One region of the Phycicoccus sp. Root563 genome, then DNA from elsewhere that is predicted to be linked to it. Evidence: predicted binding sites of a transcription regulator. Region 1 holds the regulator's gene; each other region holds the start of a gene.
What was found. The regulator Rex, encoded in region 1, represses fermentation and respiration genes when NADH is low (regulators of the CRP and FNR family bind a similar motif). The targets are predictions, from matches to a motif close to CTTGTGAANNNNTTCACAAG.

Region 1 (7,102 bases):
TGCGGTGCACCGCGAGCTGGACCTCGGCCCGCTCGGTGTCGTCGAGGTCGGGCAGTCGCTGGTCGAGGCGCGAGAGCTCACCGGCGACGACGTCGGCGGCGTGCGAGCGCAGGGCGGCCACCGTCGGGGCCACGGTCTCCGCCGCACGGGAGGTGAGGTACGCCGCGACCTCGCCGATCACGAGGTCGGCCACCTGTTGCACCTCGCTCGAGGTCTCGCCGCCGGACAGGTCGGCACCGAGGGAGGCGAGCCCGGCCAGGGTCACACCGTTGAGGGAGTCGACCTCGGGGGCGACGTCGTGCGGCAGGGCCAGGTCGACGTACGCCTGGGGACGACCGGCACGCAGCACCTGGGCGTCGGCGGCACCGGCGAGGTCGACGACGACCCCGGTGGAGCCGGTGCAGGAGATGACCACGTCGGCGCCGGCGAGGGCGCGGTGGAGCTCGTCCAGGGGACGCGCCTTCGCCCCGGTGCGCTCGGCCAGCCGCGTGGCCTTGGACAGCGTGCGGTTGACGATGGTGAGGGAACGCACGCCGCGCCGGGCCACCGTGGTCGCCGCGAGCGAGCTCATGCCGCCCGCGCCGACGACGAGCACGTCGAGGCCCCCGAGCGAACCCAGCTCGCGCTCGGCGCGGGCCAGCCCGGCCTCGACGAGCGAGACGCTGACCGAGTCGATCCCGGTCTCGGTGTGTGCCCGCTTGCCCACCCGCAGCGCCTGCTGGAAGAGGGTGTTCAGGGACGGCCCGGCGTGCCCGGCGCGCTGGGCCTCGCGCAGCGACGTGCGCATCTGGCCGAGGATCTGCGCCTCGCCGACCGCCATCGAGTCCAGGCCGCAGGCGACCGTGAAGGCGTGGGCGATGGCCCGGTCCTCGTAGTGGACGTAGAGGTGTTCGCGCAGCTCGTCGCGCGACACCCCGGTCACCTCGGTGAGGGCGTCGGTGAGGTCCGTGACGGCGCCGTGGAAGGTGAGCGACTCGGCATACACCTCGGTGCGGTTGCACGTGGACACCACGGTGACCTCGGAGAGGTTGTCGCGGGCGAAGAGGTTGGCCGCGAGGGCGGAGCGCCCGTCGGCGTCGAGGGACATCGACTCGAGGAGGCTCAGCGGCGCGGTGTGGTGGGACAGGCCCAGGATGACCAGGCTCATCGCGACACCGCCTCGGCCACGGCGTCGAGGGCCCCCTGGGCGGCCAGCGACTTGCGCTGCTCGTGGAAGGCGAGGATCTGCAGCTCGGTCGAGAGGTCGACCTTGCGGACGTCGACGCCCTCGGGCACGACGAGCACGCACGGTGCGAAGTTGAGGATCGAGCGGACCCCGGCGGCGACGAGCTGGTCACACACGGACTGGGCCGACGCGGCCGGGGTCGCGATGACCCCGATGGCCAGGCCCTGGTCGGTGACCAGTGACGGGAGGGCCTCCATCGGCTGCACCGGCAGGCCGGCGATCTCCTGCTCGTGCAGGACGGTGTCCTGGTCGAGCAGGGCGACGACGCGGAACCCCCGCGTGGCGAACCCGCTGTAGGCCGCGAGCGCGTGCCCAAGGTTGCCCATCCCCACGATGGCCACGGGCCAGTCCTGGGTGAGTCCGAGCTCGCGGGAGATCTGGTAGGCGAGGTGGTCCACCTCGTAGCCGACCCCGCGGACGCCATAGGAACCCAGGTGCGACAGGTCCTTGCGCAGCTTGGCGCTGCGGACCCCCGCGGCAGCCGCGAGCTCCTCGGAGGACACGGACGTGATGCCGCGTTCGGCGAACCCCGTCAGGGCGCGCAGGTACTCCGGCAACCGTGCCACCGTGGCGTCGGGTATGCCCCGACGAGCGCTCGGGTCGGCAGACAACGTCTTCTCCGGCTCCTTCAGTTCATGCAAGGTCCGCACCTGGCTGACGCGGGCTGCGAACCGAGATTACGCCTTTGTGAACCGATGCACAAAGTCACAAGCAGCCGTCTCACGCGCCGCGTGAGCCACGTCACCACGGCCCCTCACGGCACCCTCGCTCAGGACTGCAGGGCGGCGCGGAGCCGGGTCTCGTCGACCCGCCAGTAGTCGTGCTGACGCCCGTCGACGAACGTCACCGGGATCTGCTCGCCGTACTGCTCCATCAGGGCCGGGTCGTCCAGCACCGAGTCCTCGCGCCACCCCACCCCCAGGTCTGCGGCGACCCTGGCGACCACGGCCCGGGCGTCGTCGCACAGGTGGCAGCCGGGCTTGCCGAGGAGTCGGATCCGCGGCGCGACGGCCCCATCGGTCTCTGCGTGGTCGGGCATGTGACCAGCGTATGCCGCGTGCCGGGGTTCCGATCGACGCGAGGGTTACCCGTCGGTACGTGAGTTGCCCTGCGACGGGCTCCGGGTGCGTCCGGGTGTGGTGGAGGTCTCCTGACAAACGCCGTGATTTCGGCAAAACTGTCCGGTCAGGAGGTTCCCCCTATCTGGATGCGCCCACGTCGCCGTGCCGCGGACCCGTTCGCGGGGCTGCGCGCTGCCCTGGGCACGGACCCGTTCGGCGGCCTCGTCCCGGCCGCGGCAGGGGTCGGACTGGACGGACACGGCATGGGACCGGCGACGCAGCGGTTCCTCGACCAGCTCCGGGTCGCCCTCAGCGTCGCCGGTGGCGAGACCCTCGACGGCTCGGGTGGTGGCCGCGGGGAGGACTCCGGTCCGGCGGCGCGCGCCGGGTTCGGTCCGGGCGAGGCGCCCCAGGACTTCGAGCGGATCAGCGCCCTCGTCGAGCTGGCCCAGCGCGGCGATGCCGAGGCGTTCGGGATGCTCTACGAGCGCTACGTGGACGTGGTCTACCGCTACGTCTACGTCCGCGTCGGGGGCCAGCAGCTCGCCGAGGACATCACCTCGGAGACGTTCCTGCGGGCCCTGCGCAGGATGGACTCCTTCTCCTGGCAGGGCCGTGACATCGCGGCCTGGTTCATCACCATCGCCCGCAACCTCATCACCGACAACGCCAAGTCGGCCCGCTTCCGCATGGAGGTGACCACGGCCGACATGCTCGACGCCGACCGGCGCGTGGACGCCCCCGACCAGGAGGTGCTCGACCGGCTCCGTGACGAGCGCCTGCTCACCGCCGTCAAGAACCTCAAGCCGGAGCAGGCCGAGTGCGTCGTGCTGCGCTTCCTCCAGGGGCTCACCCTCGCAGAGACCGCCAAGGTCCTCGGGAAGTCCGAGGGGGCGGTCAAGCAGCTCCAGCTGCGGGCCGTCCGTTCGCTGCACCGGGAGCTCGCCGATGTCGCGCTCTGAGCGGTCGATGACGCCCGGGGCCGGCCCCGTGCGGTCCGCCCGGTTCGCACGGGTTTCCTGCGTAACTTCCGCCCCTCCGCGTCGTTCTCAGCACGTAAGACCGCGACCGAGCTGGGGAGGGAGGTGTCGGCATGGCAGTCCTGAACCGTTCGGCAGATCGTTTCCAGCGTGCGCTCGAGGGAGAGCACCCCGACGACCCGCGCGTTCGCGCCCTCCTCGAGACCAGCCACCAGCTGCTGTCGGTCGGCGCCGTCGCTCCCGGGCCCGACGCCGAGTTCGTCGCCGCCCTGCGCGAGCGCCTCATGGTCGAGGCGCGGTCCCTGCCCGCCCCCACGCCGGCCGCGGCCCGCGCCGCGACGGCGCGAAGGGCCGCCGCCCGCACCGCCCCCGTCGTGGTCGTCGTCGGTCGCGGGCTGCCGCGGGCTCTGGTCGGCGCCGCGGCCTCCGCCCTCCTGGTCGGTGGCATCGTCGGCGTCGCATCGCGCTCGGCCGTGCCCGGCGAGTCCCTGTACCCGGTGAAGGGCTGGCTCGACGGGGTGGCCGTCCGACTGGCGACCAGCGACTTCCAGCGCGGGACGACGTACCTCGGACAGGCCCAGGAGCACATCTCCGACAGCCGGGACCTGGCTGCTCGCACCGACCCCGACGTCGGCGACATCAACACCGCCCTGTCCGCCGCCGCCGACGCGGTGCAGGCCGGCCAGCGGGCCCTCGACCGCGACTACGCCGCCACCGGCAACCCGCAGGCGCTGCTCGCCCAGCGCGACTTCACCGACCGGGCGCTGCCGCAGGTCGACGCGCTCCGCGACGAGGTCCCGCTCGGCTCCCGCGCGTCGCTCGACCGGCTCGAGGCGCTGCTGCGGGACTCCCAGGTGGCCACCGCCAGGCGCATCGCCGCCTGCGGCGGGCACTGTGGTGAGGTGCTGCGGACCAGCCTCCAGCCGTCGTCCCTGCCGAACGTCACCAGCACCGCGAGCTCCACGTCCGGCCCGGTCCGCTCGGGTTCGTCGAGCTCCCCGGCGACCGCCGGTGGCGGCGGCATCACCGTCCCCGACGCCCCGGTCACCGGCGGCGCAGGTGGCGCAGGTGGCGTCGGCGGCAACGGGCCGGCTCCCAGCGCGACCGCGGGCACGGGCGGGGCAACCATCGGTGGCGGCGGCGTCGGGGCCACCCTGTCGACCCGTGGCGCGACCGCGACCCTGCCCACGATCAGCGCGACCCTCCCCCTGCCGTCCGCGACGGTGACGGTCCCGCTCCCCTCGGCCACGGTCGGGACCGGCGGCGTGACCGCGACGCTCCCCGGGTCGACGCTCGGCCCGGTGACGCTCCCCGGGTCGACGATCAAGCTCCCCTGACCCCCTGGGCGCGGCTGCGCAGCGAGCGCTGCGGGCCACCGCCACGCTGCTTCTCCCGCACGCAGTGCAGGCGCCCTCCCGAGGGCGCTCGGTCAGAAGAAGACCGAGCGGCGCTGCATGAGCAGCGAGTACAGCGTCTGCTGGATCGTCTCGCGCACCTGGTCGGTGAGGTCGAAGACGAGCATGGGGTCGTCGGCCGCACCCGGTCCGAGGTCGGCGGTCTCCACCGGGCGCCCGAACTCGATGATCCACTTGCTCGGCAGCGGGATCAGCCCCAGCGGACCCAGCAGCGGCCACGTCGGCGTGATCGGCGCGTAGGGGGCGCCGAAGAGCCGGGCCACGGCCTTCATGTTGCCGATGATCGGGTAGATCTCCTCGGCCCCGACGATGGAGCACGGGATGATCGGCGCACCGGTGCGCAGCGCCGCCGAGACGAACCCGCCACGGCCGAAGCGCTGCAGCTTGTAGCGCTCGCTGAACGGCTTGCCGACCCCCTTGAAGCCTTCGGGCCAGACGCCGCACAGCTCGCCGTTGGACAGCAGCCGCTCCGCGTCGGGGTTCGCCGCGAGGGTCGACCCCGACTTCCTGGCGACCTGCCCGACGACGGGCGTCTGGAACACCAGGTCGGCGCCGAGCATGCGCAGGTGGCGGTGGGCCGGGTGCTCGTCGTGGACGGCGACCTGCGTCATCAGTGAGTCCATCGCGATGGTGCCCGAGTGGTTCGCGACCACGAGGCCGCCACCGGTCGCCGGGATGTTCTCGATGCCGCGCACCTCGACCCGGAACCACGACCGGTAGAGCGGGCGCAGCACGGGCAGGTAGAAGTGGCGGGTGAAGTCCTCGTCGAAACCGAACTCGTCCACCGCGTAGTCGCCGGTGATCCGCCGGCGCAGGTAGGACAGCATCGCGGCGAGGTGCCGCTCGACGTCATCGGGCGAGACCCCGGCGGCCTCCGCCGCGACCCGGATCGCGGCGATGCCGGCCGTGAGCAGCTCCTCCACCCCGGGCGCGATGCTGCGGGAGGTGCGGTCGGGGGTCGGCACGACGAGCTCCGGGGGCAGCACGACCTCGTCGGGCACGGCCTTGAGCACCCGGGTCGGGCGGGTCGCGCTGGACGCTGCCGACTTCTTGGCGGTCCGCGCCCTGACCGGTCGTCCGGTGCGGGCCCCGGACCGCGCCACCGCCTTGCGGCTCGGGACGGCCTTGGCGACCGGACGCGGCCGGTGCTTGCCCGCGCTCGACGCGGTCGCGGTGGCCCTGGCGGGAGCCGTCGGCTCGCTCGCGGTCGCGGGTGCGGGTGCGGGTGTCACCGCCGTCTCGGGGGCGGTGGTGCGGGTCGTTGCAGCGGGCGCCTGGATCAGGGGGGTGCTGCGGCGGCGCGCGCGCTCGCCCGAGGCACGAGCCGCCCCGGCGGCCAGGGCACCCCGGCGGGGCGCCGCCGTCTTCGCGGCGGACCTCGTGGACGCCGACGACCTCTTGGCGGCCGCGGACTTCGTGGTCGTGGACTTCCTGGCCGCGGACTTCCCGGCCGCCGTCTTCGCGGCGGACCTCGTGGTCGCCGCCGACCGCTTCGCGGCCGTGGTCCGCGTCGCCGCGGTGGCCTTCTTCGTGGGCTCGCTGGTCGCCATCAGTCGTTCCTCCCTGCCGCCCACACGTGACCGATCGCCGTCGCGGCAGAACCGGCCACACCGGACACGGCCGCCCCCAGGGCCGCCCCGCCGGGCAGGGCCGAGCCGATGCCGCGGACGTAGTCGGCAAAGGCCTCACGGGTGGTGAACGCGGGTTCGAACCCCAACACCTCGCGCATCCGGCGGGTGTCCAGACCTCGACCGTAGGCGAGGAACTGGATCTGGTCGCTGCTGAAGTCGGCCAGGCCCGAGCGCTTGACCAGGAGGCCGAACACCCCGGCAGCCGGCATCGGCACGGGGAGCACGGGCCGCCCCGCCATGCCTGCCGCCTGCGTGACGGTGATGATGCCGTCGCCCGAGATGTTCGTGATGCCGGCGGCCGGGCCGGTCGTGGCCAGCAGCAGGGCGCCGACGGCGTCACGCTCGTGGACGAACTGCAGGCGCGCGTCATACCCGAACGGCACCGGCACGACGGGCAGGGCGAAGTAGTCGGTCAGGGAGGTGCGGATGCCAGGGCCGATGATGTTGGCGAACCGCAGCATGGAGATCTCGACGTCGGGCCGGCGCCGCGAGAACCCGCGCACGTACCCCTCGACCTCGACCGAGTCCTTGCCGAAACCGGCCCGGGGCAACGCCTTCGGGCCCATGTCCTCGGTGAACATCGCGGGGTCACGGGGGCTCGAACCGTAGACGGCTGCGGACGACTTCACGACGAGCCGGCGGATGCTCGGCGCCTTCTGGCACGCAGCGAGCAGCTGCATGGTGCCGATGACGTTGATCTCCTTCTGGGAGGTCCGTCCGCCGGCGTGCGTGGGCGTCGCGATGACGTTCATGTGGACGACGGTGTCGACCTCGGACTGCGCGATGATCT
Region 2 (7,102 bases), 910 kb from region 1:
CCGGTTGATCCAGATGTTGTGCGTATTCAGTTGTCCTGCAACGGCTTCCGATCAGGCGAGCCCTTGGGCGAGCCGGTGGTAGGCGTTGTTCCACCGCAGCTCGCGACCGAAGCCGCGCACGGTGGTGTCAGCGTCGATGTGGGCGAGCTCCACGCCCGCCATCTCGCTGAAGTCCTCGAGGTGCTCCCGGTCCAGCGCGGTCGACAGGACCGTGTGGTGGGGGCCGCCGGCCATGAGCCACGACGTGGTGGAGGTGCGCAGGTCCGGCTGCGGGCGCCACACGGCTCGCGCCACCGGCAGCCGGGGAAGGTCCTCGGGGGGCGTCACGACCTCGATGTCGTTGGCCACCAACCGGAACCGGTCTCCCATGTCGGCCATGCCCACGGTGAAGCCGGAGCCCGGGGCAGCGGTGAAGACCAGGCGTACCGGGTCCTCACGCCCACCGATGCCGAGCGGGTGGATCTCCACCGTCGGGCGGGCTGCTGCGATCGAGGGGCAGACCTCGAGCATGTGCGCGCCCAGGATGAGCTCCGCGCCCGGGGCGAGGTGGTAGGTGTAGTCCTCCATGAAGGACGTGCCGCCAGGCAGGCCGCGGCCCATGACCTTGAGCCCGTGCAGCAGGACCGAGGTCTTCCAGTCGCCCTCGCCGCCGAAGCCGTAGCCGTCGGCCATGAGGCGTTGGACCGCGATGCCGGGGAGCTGGCGCAGGCCCCCGAGGTCCTCGAAGTTCGTCGTGAACGCCCCGTAGCCACCCTCGACGAGGAACTGTCGCATGCCCAGCTCGATCCGCGCGGCATACCGCAGCGAGTCGTGCCGCTCGCCGCCCGCGCGCAGGGGCGCGGCCACGTCGTACTCGTCGGCGTAGGTGGCGACGAGCGCGTCGATGTCGGCATCGCCGATGGCGTCGATCACGGTGACGAGGTCGTTGACGCCATAGGTGTTCACCGAGACGCCGAACCGACGCTCCGCCTCGACCTTGTCACCGTCCGTCACCGCGACGTTGCGCATGTTGTCGCCGAAGCGCACCAGCCGCAGCGACCGCACGGCCGCGAGACCGCAGGCCGCCCGGCTCCACGCGGCCACCCCTGCCAGGACGGCCGGGTCGCTGACGTGGCCGGCGACGGTCTTGCGGGTGACCCCGAGCCGGGACTGGACGTACCCGAACTCCCGGTCGCCGTGCGCGGCCTGGTTGAGGTTCATGAAGTCCATGTCGATGCTGGCCCAGGGCAGGTCGCGGTTGACCTGGGTGTGCAGGTGCAGCAACGGCTTCTGGAGCCGCTCGAGTCCGGAGATCCACATCTTGGCGGGCGAGAAGGTGTGCATCCAGGCGATGACCCCGACGCAGCTGTCGTCGCTGTTGGCCTCGAGCATCACCCGCCGGATGGCGTCGGCGTCGGTGAGGACCGGCTTGGCCACGACCTCGGCGATGATGCCGTCGTGACCCGCGAGCGCGTCCGAGATCGTCGCCGACTGGGCCGCCACCTGGGCCAGGACGTCGTCCCCGTAGAGGCCCTGGCTCCCGGTGAGGAACCAGACGTGTGCAGGGGTCGCGGTCATGGTGTGGTGTCCTTCTGTCCGTAGACGTTCTGGTAGCGGTCGTAGAGCTGCGTGACGTCGGCCTGGTCCAGGGGCCAGGTCCGCCCCAGCTGCTGGGCGACGTGCACGGTGCGGGCCACGTCCTCGAGCATCACGGCCGCCTTCACCGCCGCGCGGGCGGTGGCGCCGATGGTGAAGGGGCCGTGGCCACCCATGAGGACGGCCGGCGACCGGTGCCCTCGCAGGGTCGAGACGATGCCGCGCCCGATGGAGTCGTCGCCGATGAGGGCGAACGGACCGACGGGGACGTCACCGCCGAACTCGTCGGCCATCATCGTCAGGACGCAGGGAATGGGCTCGCGTCGGGCGCACCACGCCGTCGCGTAGGTCGAGTGCGTGTGGACCACGCCGCCCACCTCCGGCATCTCCCGGTACACGTAGGCGTGGGCCGCGGTGTCGGAGGACGGCGAGCCGTCACCCTGGACCACCCGGCCCTCGAGGTCGCAGACGACCATGGCCTCGGGGGTCAGCTCGTCGTAGGAGATGCCGGACGGCTTGATCACGAGAAGGTCGGCGCCCGGGACGCGCGCCGAGACGTTGCCCGCGGTCCACACCACGAGCTGATTGCGCGTGAGCTCGGCGTGCAGCTCGGCCACCTCGGCCCGCAACCGGTCGACCGTCGCGCGGACGGTGCCGGGGATGGTCGTCATGCCCCCACCGCCCGCCGCTGGAGGGCCCGCAACCGGCGCATCACGTCGGTCCCGCCCCGCCCGAAGTGGTCGTGCAGGGCGCGGTACTCCGCGTACAGCTCGTCGTACGCGGCGGCGTTGGCCGCGATCGGCTCGTATGCCGCGACACGGCGCCCGCCCATGGCCTGGGCGGCCTTGTGGATGTCGGGGTAGGCCCCGGCAGCCACCGCAGCGTGGATCGCGGCACCCAGGGCGGGGCCCTGCGTGGAGGAGATGACCGACAACGGCATACCGAGGACGTCGGCGTAGATCTGCATGAGAAGCTCGTTGCGCATCAACCCGCCCGCGACGATGAACTCGGTCACGGGGACGCCCGAGTGGGCGAACGTCTCGACGATGGTGCGCGCGCCGAACGCGGTGGACTCGAGGAGCGCCCGATAGTTGTCCTCCGGCCGGGTCGCCAGCGTCTGGCCGACGACCAGTCCCGAGAGCTCGTGGTCGACCAGCACCGAACGGTTGCCGCTGTGCCAGTCGAGGGCCACGAGACCGTGCCCACCGATCGGCTGGCGGGCCGCGAGCTCGGTCAGGTGCTCGTGGACCGAGAGGCCGCGCTCGGCGGCTGCGGCGTGGTACTCCGGCGGCACACCGTTGCCGACGAACCAGCCGAAGATGTCACCGACCCCGGACTGCCCCGCCTCGTAGCCCCAGAGGCCGGGGACGATCCCGCCCTCGACCACGCCACACATCCCGGGGACCTCGCGCAGGACCGCTGCGCTCATGACGTGGCAGGTCGAGGTGCCCATGATGGCCACCATCTGTCCGGTGTCGACCGCCTGCGCGGCCGGGGCGGTCACATGGGCGTCGATGTTGCCGACCGCGACGGCGATCCCCTCCGGCAGCCCGGTCCAGCGCGCCGCCTCCGCGGTCAGCGAGCCCGCGGCCTCGCCGAGCTGCCCGATCCGGTGGGCCAGCTTGTCCTCGACGAAGGAGGCGAACTCCGGGTTGAGGGCGGTCAGGAACTCGCGCGACGGGTACTCCCCGTCCTGGTAGATGCCCTTGTACCCGGCGGTGCAGGCGTTGCGGACGTAGGTACCGCACAGCTGCCACACGATCCAGTCCGCGGCCTCGACGAAGTGGGCCATCGCGGCATACACCTCGGGGGCCTCCTCGAGGATCTGCAGACCCTTGGCGAACTCCCACTCCGAGGAGATCAGGCCGCCGTAGCGCGGCAGCCAGCGCTCGCCGCGCTCCTTGGCGAGGACGTTGATGCGGTCGGCCTGCGCCTGGGCCGCGTGGTGGCGCCAGAGCTTGACGTAGGCGTGCTTCTCGGACGCCCCGGAGGCGGTCTCGCACAGCGGCGTCCCGTCCGAGGTGACGGGGAGCATCGTGCAGGCGGTGAAGTCGGTGGCGATGCCCACGACGCTGCCCGGGTCGATCCCGGCCGCTGCGAGGGCCTCGGGGACCGCGGTGCGCAGGACGTGCACGTAGTCGGTGGGCACCTGCAGCGCCCACTCCGGGGGGAGCTGCTCGCCGCTGCCGGGCAGGACCTCCGAGACGACCCCGTGGGGGTAGGTCGCGACGGCGGTCCCGAGCTCGGCGCCGTCGCTGACCCGGACAACCAGGGCCCGACCGGACAGGGTGCCGAAGTCGACACCGACCACATGGGTCTCCCGGGCTTCCGGCTGGGCCATCGTGAACTCCTCGTCGAGTCGGTGTTAGCGCTAACGCTGTGCAGAAGTTAGCGCTAACACCGCCCTGCGTGTCAAGGGTTTCACCCGAACTTCCGTCGAGCGCGGTGGACCCACGCCTCGGGGCGACGGCTCGGACGCCGCTCGGACCCTTCCGCAGAGGGCTCAGGCGCGGGCTCGTCGGGCGGTCGAACCCCGCACCACGAGCTTCGGCGGGACGAGGACCGCGCCGTCGCCCGGCTCGCCGTTGATGGCGCCGAGCAGCTCCCGCAGCGCCGCCCTCCCGAGGGCGACGAAGTTCTGGTGGACCGTGGTGAGCGGCGGGAAGAGGTACTCCGCCTCGGGCAGGTCGTCGAAGCCCACGACACTCACGTCCTCGGGCACCCTGCGCCCGGCCTCGGCCATGGCCCGCAGGACCCCGATGGCCATCTGGTCGTTGGCCACGAAGACCGCGCTGACGTCCCGGTCGGCGGCCAGCCCGACACCGTGCCGGTAGCCGCTCGAGGCGGTCCAGTCCCCCGTGAGCACCGGCCCCGGCGTCAGCCCAGCGGAGGCGAGCGCCGAACGCCAGCCCTCGAGGCGGCACTCCGCCTGGTACCAGTTGGCCGGCCCGCCGATGTGGGCGATGTGGCGGTGCCCGAGGTCGATGAGGTGCTGGGTCGCCAGCCGCGCACCCTGCGCGTGGTCGACCCCCACGCTGAGCCCGGCCCGAGCCGGGTCGGAGTCCAGCACCACCAGGGGCAGCGGCACCTGTGCCCCGGGGCCGAGGTCCAGCCCGGCGTCGTCCGGGGCGATCATCACCAGCGCCTCCACGGACTCGCCGATGAGGTGCTCGATCGCGTCCTGGGTCGCCCGGTTGCTCGCCTCGGGACTCGTCTCGGACACCGACACGAGGACCAGGCTGTAGCCCTCGGCGCGGGCCGCCGCCTCGAGGCCCACCACGGTGCTGGAGGGCCCGAAGTAGCCGAGCCCGGCGACGACGACCCCGATCGTCCCGGACCGCCTGGTGGCCAGGGCCCGTGCGGCACTGTTGCGCCGGTACCCCAGCTCGTGGATCGCCTCGAGGACGCGGTCACGGGTGGCGGGAGCGACGCTCGGCGACCCGTTGACCACCCGCGAGACCGTCTGGTGGGAGACGCCGGCGACCTCGGCCACGTCCTGGAGGCTCGGGCGACGACGCGGTGCCGGCTTCGTCATGGCGCTCCTCGGGGACCGGTCGGGGACTGGGGGTGGACACGGGCGGGGTCGGTGCCGTTGCCTCGCGGCAGACTCTAGGACCTGCGGAGCCCGCCTCGGCATAACGCCTGCACCGAGGGGCGGTATGGCGCCCCGCGAGCCCCAGCCGGCGCCCGAGAGGGCGTCACCACCACCGTTGGCGATGGGATATGATCGACGCGCCGCGACAGGCCTACCCCGGACATCAACCGGAGCAGACCGGTCGCGAACGCATGTTGTGCGTGCTTCACGGCCAGGTAGCTCAGTTGGTACGAGCGTCCGACTGAAAATCGGAAGGTCGGCGGTTCGACCCCGCCCCTGGCCACCACGAGGAACCGCCGTCACCCGTGAGGTGGCGGCGGTTTCGTCCTGTCCGAGCCAGTTCGCACGCCCTGCGGGGCTGTGCGTCCTGCTCGCGACGCGCCCGCAACACGGCGGTTGCTGGGCAAAACCAGCACAAATAACTGCCGTTTCGCCCAGCAACTGCCGTCTTGCCGTGTCGTCCGGGACCGGCAGGTCGGCTGGGAAGTCGGCCCAGCGGTCCGGCGGCGGTCAGGCGTCGGTGGGTTGGAGCTCGGCGCGCAGCGCGACCAGGTCGTCGCGCAGGCTGGCCGGTGCCGGAGCCTCGGAGCGCAGGGCGTCCTCGAGGGCGTGCTCGATCTGGCGGGCCAGGCGGGAGGCCTCGTCGTACCCGAACGTTCCGGCGGCCCCGGCCACCGAGTGGGCCACCGCACGGCCGGCGTCGACGACCTCGCGCGGGGCGCCGTCCGCGAGCGCAGGCTCGATCTGGTCGGTGCGGGCGAGGTTCGTGGCTCGGGCGCGCTCACGCATCTTGGCCCACATCAGGGCCTCGTCGCTCACGCGGTCCACCCGAGCATGGTGCTGAGCTGGGCCGGCAGCGTCATCGGGTCGAACGGCTTGGCCAGCACCCCGACGACCGGGAGCCCCGACTTCTGGGCGTCCTCGGCGGCCTGGGCCTTGGCGGTGAGCAGCACGACCGGGATGTGGCTGATGGCGGGGTCCTGCGACATCAGGACCGCAGCGGTCGACCCGTCCATGCCCGGCATCATGACGTCCATGACCACGGCGTCGGGCAGCTCGCGGGCGCAGCGGTCCAGCGCCTCCTGGCCACCCGTGGCGGTGGTGACCTCCCAGCCTCCGACCATTGACAGGCTCATCTCGGCCACCTCGAGGATCAGCTCGTCGTCGTCGACCACCAGGACCCGCCGCGGGCCACCTGACGGCAGCGCGGGGGTCATGCGGGGAGAGGGACTGATCCCCCGGGTCGGCACATCATGCGGACATAGTGCATCAACCCGAGGTCCCTCGGGGCAACTGCACGCAACATCCTGTCCACACAGCCGATCGACGTCTCCGTCCTACGGGCTGACAAGGAGACCCGACTCCGACCAAAGGGCGCACATCGGACAGTTCGGCTCCTACCATCGAACTCGTTGGTCGCCCGTCACGGATGACATGGCCACGCATCGAGGGAGCGACATGGTGGTAGGGGAGGGACCCTTCACGCAGTGGTCCGAGCGCCCCGTCCTCCAACCCGAGGACCGGGCCCTGGCCCACCGCCTCGGCGTGGCCGTCTACGTCGCCGAACCGGGTGCCGCAGGGCGCTGGTTGCACGCCAGCCCGGCAGTGACCGCCATGATCGGGCTCACCCCCGAGGCCCTCGTCGCCGACCCCGACCTCTGGCTGCGCCACCTGCACCCCGACGACCGCGAGCGGGTGCTCGACCGCGAGTCCCGACTCCAGGTCGACGGCCGCGTCCGCTCCGAGTACCGCATGATCCGTCCCGACGGCCAGATCGTCTGGCTCGTCGACGACGCCGCCATGGCGCGGACGGCGGAGGGCCGGATCGTCCAGGACGGCTTCCTCGTCGACATCACCGACCAGAAGCGGTCAGGGTTCATGCTCGCCGCCCAGGCCGAGCTGGTCGAGGCGCTGGCCGGCCCGACCTCGTTG
Region 3 (7,102 bases), 1.1 Mb from region 1:
CGGATGGTCTCTGGCACAGCGGTGGACGGCGGCCTCAAGTCCCCCGACGAGGCCACCGCCCACCTGTTCGCGGGGCACCACACGATGCCGAATCGCCTGGTGACAGGCGCGATCCCCTAGGGACGCAGTGTGGCAGCCTCGGCCGCCAGCCGCTCGACCACGTCCCAGTCGCCGCGCGCGACGGCGTCCTTCGGGGTGAGCCACGAGCCACCCACGCAGCCGACGTTCGGGAGCGCGAGCCAGTCCGCCGCGGTCTCCCGCGTGATGCCGCCGGTCGGGCAGAAGCGCAGCTGCGGGCACGGCCCGGCCACGGCGGAGAGGTACGGGCGTCCACCGCTGGCCTCGGCGGGGAAGAACTTCATCGCCTCGAGCCCGGCCTCGGCCAGCGTCAGCATCTCGGTCAGCGTCCCCGCACCCGCGAGCAGGGGTAGTCCTGAAGCAAGAGCCGCCTCCAGCAGCCGTGGGGGCGAACCCGGCGTGACGATGAACTGTGCGCCGGCGTCCTGCACCTGCCGCACCTGCTCGGGCGTGACCACGGTGCCCGCGCCGACGACCATTCCCTCGACCTCCGAGGCCACGGCCTCGATGGCGCCGAGACCGGCCGCACTGCGCAGGGTCAGCTCGATGACCGGTATGCCGCCGCGGAGCAGCGCCCGCGCGAGGGGGACCGCCTGCTCGACGGAGTCGACGACGACCACGGGGATCACCGGCGCGAGGTCGAGGATGTCCGCCTCGCGGGAGATGACGGGCTTGGCGGGAACGGTCGTGGGGACGGTCATGAGATCTCCTCGGCGGGGATGACGGAGTGGTCGAAGGCGCGCCCCAGGCTGGCGAAGACGTGGGCGCCCTCGTCGGCGCGGCCCACTGCCGCACGCATCGGCGCGAACAGCTCACGACCCGTACCGACCCCCTCCTCGCTCACCCGCTGGGCGGGCAGCCGCGCGGCGAACTCGTCCTCGTCGACGAGGACGTCGAGTCGACCGGTGCGGGCGTCGACACGGATCACGTCACCGTCCTGGATCCTCGAGATGGGGCCGGCGTGGACAGATTCCGGCGTCACATGGATCGCGGCCGGGATCGCGCCGGACGCTCCGCTCATCCGACCGTCGGTGACGAGCGCGACGGCGTGGCCACGCTTCTGGAGGACACCGAGGGACGGGGTCAGCGCGTGCAGCTCGGGCATGCCGTTGGCGCTGGGACCCTGCTCGCGGATGACGACGATGACGTCACGGTCCAGCTCACGGCGCGAGAACGCCTGGAGGAACCCGACCTGGTCGGTGAACACCCGGGCCGGGGCCTCGACGACCTTGTGCTCGTCGGCGACGGCCGAGACCTTGATGACGGCGTGGCCCAGGCTGCCGCGCAGGACACGCAGCCCGCCATCGGCGGCGAACGGGTCGGTCGCCGGGCGCAGGACCGCGGGGTCGAGCGACTCCGCCGGGGCGTCGACGAACTCCAGGACGCCGTCGACGAGCTGCGGCTTGCGCGTGTAGTGGCGCAGGCCGGGCCCGGCGAGCGTGAGGACGTCCTCGTGCAGCAGCCCCGAGTCGAGCAGGGTGCGGACGAGGTAGGGCGTGCCTCCGGCGGCGTGGAAGTGGTTCACGTCCGCGGGGCCGTTGGGGTAGATCCGCGCGACGGAGGGGACGGCCGCAGACAGGTCGTCGAAGTCCTCCCACGTCAGGTCGACCCCGGCAGCGGCGGCCATCGAGATCAGGTGCATCGTGTGGTTCGTCGAGCCGCCCGTGGCGAGCAGGGCGACGACACCGTTGACGACGGACTTCTCGTCGACGACCTGGCCGATGCCGTACGGCTGCTCGGAGCCCGCGATCTCCGCGACGCGACGCGTGGTCGCCGCGGTGAGGGCGTCACGCACCGGGTCGTCGGGGTGGATGAAGGCTGCACCGGGCAGGTGCAGGCCCATGACGTCCATGAGCATCTGGTTGGAGTTGGCGGTGCCGTAGAAGGTGCACGTGCCGGGCGAGTGGTAGGACGCGACCTCGCTGGCGAGGAGCTCCTCGCGCCCCGCCTCGCCGGCGGCATACGCCTTGCGCGTCTCGGCCTTGTCGGCGTTGGAGCGCCCGCTCGCCATGGGCCCGGCGGGCACGAGCGCGGTCGGCAGGTGGCCGAACGACAGCGCACCGGCGACGAGGCCGGGGACGATCTTGTCGCAGACCCCGAGCATGAGGACGCCGTCGAAGACGTCGTGGGAGAGCGCGATCGCCGTCGACATCGCGATCACGTCGCGGCTGAACAGGCTGAGCTCCATGCCGGCCCGGCCCTGGGTGATGCCGTCACACATCGCGGGGACCCCACCGGCGACGCGCGCGACGGCACCGACCTCGCGGGCGGTCTGCTTCATGGCCTGCGGGTAGTGCTCGAAGGGCGCGTGCGCAGAGAGCATGTCGTTGTAGGACGTGACGATCCCGAGGCTGACCCCGGTGTCGGCAGCCATGGTGGTGCGGTCGCTCCCCCCGCACGCCGCGACGGCGTGGGCAAGGTTGGAGCACCCGAGGTCGGTGCGGGCCGGGCGCAGGCTCAGCTCGGAGGCAGCGCGGGACAGGCGCTGCAGGTAGGCCGTGCGGCTGGCGCGGCTTCGTTCGGTCACCCGGGCGGTGACCTCGGCGACGACGGGGTGGATGGCGGTGGCCATGGGGCTCCTGGAAATCGGCGGTCGAAGAAGGAGGACCGCGCGGACGACACCCTTGGCGTGCGCGTGTGTGATTCGTTTCACAAGTGTGCCGACGTCTCACGATTCATCAACGCCCATCCCGCCATGCGGACACGGCTGGCGGGGACCCGACGCGCGCTCAGGGTGCCGACCAGCGCGCCGTCGGCCACCATGTCCGTCATGGGCGAGTGGATCGAGCGGCTGATCGAGCAGGTCGAGAACGTCGTCTACCTGGCGGTGGCCGTCATCCTCTTCGGCCTCGCGGGAGTGGTGATCGGCAAGACCGCCCTGGCGTTCGGTGACCTCGGCAGCGGCGGTGTCATCGAGACGTCGGCCGAGATCCTCGACCTCCTGCTGCTCGTCTTCATCGTCGTCGAGCTGCTGTTCGCCGTCCGCACGACGCTGGCTCGCCGCGAGCTCGTGGCCGAGCCGTTCCTGCTCGTCGGCATCATCGCCTCGATCAAGGAGATCGTCGTGCTGTCGGTGAAGGCACCCGACCTGCTGGGCAAGCCCGAGTTCGCCGACACGCTGCGGCTCATGGGGCTGCTGACCGGGACCGTCATCGTGCTGGCGCTGGCGTCGTTCCTCCTGCGCCGCAAGGAGCGTGAGCCCAGCGAGGGAGCGAACTCCGGCAACGGCGAGGACGAGGTGGAGCGGGACGTCGACGGCCAGGACGAGAACGCGCGCGAGAAGCGGGCGTCGTTGCAGCCCTAGGGCTGACGGCGGGACAGGCTCCAGCTCGCCGGGTCGTCGAGGGTGCCCTCGCCGGTACGGGTGAACACCAGCCGGTCGTGCAGCCGGTTGCGTCGCCCGCCCCAGAACTCCACCTCGTCGCAGTGCACCCGCCACCCGCCCCAGAAGTCGGGGACGGGCACGTCGTCGGCCTTGCCCCGGTCGGGGAACTGCGCGGCATACCGGTCGTAGGCGGCCTCGAGGTCCGCCCGGCTGCCGACGGGCTGGGACTGCTGCGACGCCCACGCCGAGATGCGCGAGGCCCAGGGGCGGGAGAAGAAGTAGCCCTCGATCTCCTCGCGGTCGAGCTCGACGGCCCGGCCACGGAAGCGGATGGCGCGGAACATCGACGGCCACGTGAGCGCCGCCGCGATGCCGCCGGTGGCGGCGATCTCCCGACCCTTCGCCGACACGGTCGCGGTGACGAAACCTGGGCCGCGGTCGTCGAAGAAGCGCATGAGCACGGTCCGGACGTTCGGCCGTCCGTCGGCGTCGACCGTCGCGATGGAGATGGCCGTCGGTTCCGGCACGTCGTCCTGCGCCTCGGACCGGGCGATCGCCTCGTCGACCCAGAGCCGGGCCTGCTGCCAGGGCGTGTCAGCCACCTCGTCCTCGGAGAGCCCTTCGCCGGTGTAGTCCACGCGCCGCGCAACTGTCATGGTCCGAGATTAGGGTGGGGAGAACGAGCCAGCGACAGGGAGGCACGATGCCAGGCAAGGGCAAGGCCGTCGGCAGCATCATCCGGTGGGGCGTGAAGTACGGCCCGCACGCGATCGTGCTCGCCCAGCAGGCCAAGGAGCCGGCCATGGCTGCAGCGCAGAAGGCCCTCGACCGGCAAAAGGCCAGGCGCCGGGCCATCGAGCACGCCGGGACCGTCCGCGACGGGTCCGTCCTCAAGACGTTCGACCCGCGGGCCGACCACGGCGAGGCGGTCTGGGTCGTCTTCTCCGGCGAGGACCCCATCGCCGCGCACCCGACCACCACGACGCCCATCGGGGAGCTGATCGCCAACAGCGACCTGTCGACGCGGGTCCGTCCCGCCGACCTGCCCACCCCCGCCGAGCGCCTCAAGCAGCTCCCCCGCCGTCGCAGCGGTCACTGAGGTGGCCCTGCTCGACCCGATCTCGAACGGTGCCGGCGCGCTCAGTGCGGGCGCCCGTCGCCAGCTCGCGCACGCCCTGCGCTCCAAGGTCGCCGGCAACGACGCCCAGGTGAAGGCCGAGCGCATCTGGGGTGCGGAGGGTCCGCGGTGGTTCACCCCGCAGGACCCGATCTGGCGCGTGCACGCCGACGCGTCGATGTTCCCCGCCGGGATCCGGGCGCTGCTCCTGCAGTCCCTGCACCCCCTGGCGATGGCCGGCGTCGCCGGTCACTCGGGCTACAAGGGTGACCCGTGGGGACGCCTCCAGCGCACGAGCGAGTTCCTCGCGACGACGACGTTCGGCACCATCGAGGACGCGGAGGCGCTGATCGCGCGCATCCGCGGCATCCACGAGCGGGTCCGCGGCAAGGCGCCCGACGGCCGCCCCTACTCCGCCAGCGACCCGCACCTGCTGAAGTGGGTGCACGTCACCGAGGCCGACAGCTTCCTCACGGCCTACCAGCGGTACGCCGTGACGCCCCTCACCGACGCCGAGGCCGACCGCTACGTCGAGCAGAGCTGCGTGGTCGCCGAGGCCCTCGGCGTGATCGACCCGCCGCGCACCGTCGCCGCCCTGCGCCAGACCATCGAGGACTACCGCCCAGAGCTCGAGTCCACCGAGGCGGCGCGCGAGGCGGCCCGGTTCCTGCTCGTCCACCCCCCTCTACCGTTCGCTGCGCGGGCCGGCTACAGCGCGTTGGCCGCCGGTGCGGTCGCGATGCTCCCCCGCTGGGCCCGTATGCCGCTGCGGCTGCCCTGGCTGCCCGTCACCGAGCGCTACCTCGGCCGGCCGATCGGCGGCTTCGCGACGGCGACGGTCCGCTGGGCCATGCAGGACCCGGACGACGTCCGGCGACGGGCCCTCGCCCAGCGCGACGTCGTCGCCTGACGGCCCGGGAAGCGAAAGCCCGGGCACCGGAGGCCCGGGGACCGGCGGTCGGCGGCCCCGGCACCGGGTGCCTGAGGGCCGCGCACCGGGTGCCTGAGGGCAGTGAACCGGGGGTCGGGCGCCCGGCCGCCGGCTAGGGCGTGGGGTGGCGGGCGTCGTAGCGCAGGAAGCCCGACTGCACGCGGGCCAGGACGACGATGGCGAGCACGCACGCCATACCGCCGATCACGGCCGTCCACGCCTCACCCACGCCGGTCGACAGGAAGCCTCCCGCCATCTCCCCGAGGCGCGGTCCACCGGCCACCACCACGATGAACACGCCCTGCAGCCGCCCGCGCAGGTGGTCCGGCGTCGCGGCCTGGAGGATCGTCGTGCGGAACACCGAGCTCACCGAGTCCGCCGCCCCGGCGACCGCCATCGCGAGCAGGCCGAACCACAGCGCGTGGCCGCGGCTGAGCACTCCCCCGGCGGCCAGCATGGCCGCACCGAAGCCGGCGATCGCGAACCCCCAGCCGACGATCGACACCATGATCGCCAGCCCCTGCCGTCGCACGTGCCCGAGCCGTCCCGAGAAGAACATCGCGACGATCCCGCCGACCGCCGCCGCCGCGCTGAGGGCGCCGACGGTCCTGGCGCCGCCGCCGAAGATCACCGCGCCGGCGGCGGGGAACAGCACCCGGGGCTGGGCCAGCAGCATCGCGGCGATGTCGGCGACGAACGTCATGCGGACGTTCGGGCGGGTGGCGAGGAACGCGAATCCGTCGAGGACAGAACGCAGTCCGGGCTTGCTCGGTGTCGCGCCCTCCTCCGTCGGCTCGGGCGGGAGCGGCGGGAGCTTGGCAAGACCCCACAGGGCCGCGGTCGTGATGACGGCATCGGTCGTGTAGGCCGCCTTGAACCCGCCGGCATCGACGAGCACACCGGCGAGCAGCGGGCCGACGGTCATCGAGGCGTTCATCGCGAAGACGGACAACGCGTTGGCCGCGGGGAGCTGGTCGCGCCGCAGGATGCGTGGGTAGATCGAGCTGCGGGCGGGTGAGGAGACGGCGAACGCGCCGTTCCACACCGCGACCAGGAGGTAGAGGACCCACACCTGCGTGTTGCCGATCCAGGCCTGCAGGGCGCAGAGCAGGCTCGTCACGAAGGCCACCCCCTGCGCGACCAGCCCGACGACCCGGCGGTCGTAGTGGTCGACCAGCGTGCCGCCGTACAGGCCCATGAACACCAACGGCACCAACGCGCAGAGGCCCACGATGCCGACCGCCGCGGTGCTGTGCGTGAGCGAGTAGACCTGCAGGCCGATGGCGACCACCGCGAGCTGGGAGCCGACGTTCGAGAGGGTGAACCCGGCATACAGGCGGCGGTACGGCGCGTTCTCCCGGAGCGGGGCGAGGTCGAGGAGCAACGGCACCAGAGGACTGTATGCCGCGTGGCCCGCGCCCCGTGCCGCGGTTCGGGCGTAGCGTCGCGGCATGGACCCCCGCGCACGCATCGCCCTGCTCATCGATGCGGACAACTCCTCCGCCAAGAAGCTCGACCTCATCCTCAGCGAGCTGTCCAAGCTCGGGGAGACGAGCATCCGCCGGGCGTACGGCAACTGGACCAAGCCCGGTCTGCGGCCGTGGACCGAGGTGCTGCATGCCAACGCCATCCAGCCGATCCAGCAGTTCGA

Region 2: araB (ribulokinase) is a predicted target of Rex. The motif match lies at 3,984-4,003, and genes of this name have one in related genera.
Region 3: edd (phosphogluconate dehydratase) is a predicted target of Rex. The motif match lies at 2,715-2,734, and genes of this name have one in related genera.

The regions. Positions count from the first base shown of each region.
Region 1 covers NZ_LMGM01000001.1:1,817,700-1,824,801, forward strand. The annotation lists gene ASD62_RS08640 (glutamyl-tRNA reductase) at 1-1,147, opposite strand, end outside; gene ASD62_RS08645 (redox-sensing transcriptional repressor Rex) at 1,144-1,836, opposite strand; gene ASD62_RS08650 (glutaredoxin family protein) at 1,995-2,264, opposite strand; gene ASD62_RS08655 (sigma-70 family RNA polymerase sigma factor) at 2,433-3,248, shown strand; gene ASD62_RS08660 (DUF5667 domain-containing protein) at 3,380-4,603, shown strand; gene ASD62_RS19720 (lysophospholipid acyltransferase family protein) at 4,696-6,231, opposite strand; gene ASD62_RS08670 (NAD-dependent epimerase/dehydratase family protein) at 6,231-7,102, opposite strand, start outside.
Region 2 covers NZ_LMGM01000001.1:2,726,587-2,733,688, reverse strand. The annotation lists gene araA (L-arabinose isomerase) at 52-1,557, opposite strand; gene ASD62_RS12970 (L-ribulose-5-phosphate 4-epimerase) at 1,554-2,246, opposite strand; gene araB (ribulokinase) at 2,243-3,916, opposite strand; gene ASD62_RS12960 (LacI family DNA-binding transcriptional regulator) at 4,079-5,110, opposite strand; tRNA gene ASD62_RS12955 (tRNA-Phe) at 5,380-5,456, shown strand; gene ASD62_RS12950 (Hpt domain-containing protein) at 5,681-5,998, opposite strand; gene ASD62_RS12945 (response regulator) at 5,986-6,387, opposite strand; gene ASD62_RS12940 (PAS domain S-box protein) at 6,629-7,102, shown strand, end outside.
Region 3 covers NZ_LMGM01000001.1:2,904,299-2,911,400, reverse strand. The annotation lists gene eda (bifunctional 4-hydroxy-2-oxoglutarate aldolase/2-dehydro-3-deoxy-phosphogluconate aldolase) at 117-779, opposite strand; gene edd (phosphogluconate dehydratase) at 776-2,638, opposite strand; gene ASD62_RS13885 (phosphate-starvation-inducible PsiE family protein) at 2,849-3,382, shown strand; gene pdxH (pyridoxamine 5'-phosphate oxidase) at 3,379-4,059, opposite strand; gene ASD62_RS13875 (hypothetical protein) at 4,107-4,502, shown strand; gene ASD62_RS13870 (oxygenase MpaB family protein) at 4,510-5,430, shown strand; gene ASD62_RS13865 (MFS transporter) at 5,564-6,844, opposite strand; gene ASD62_RS13860 (NYN domain-containing protein) at 6,903-7,102, shown strand, end outside.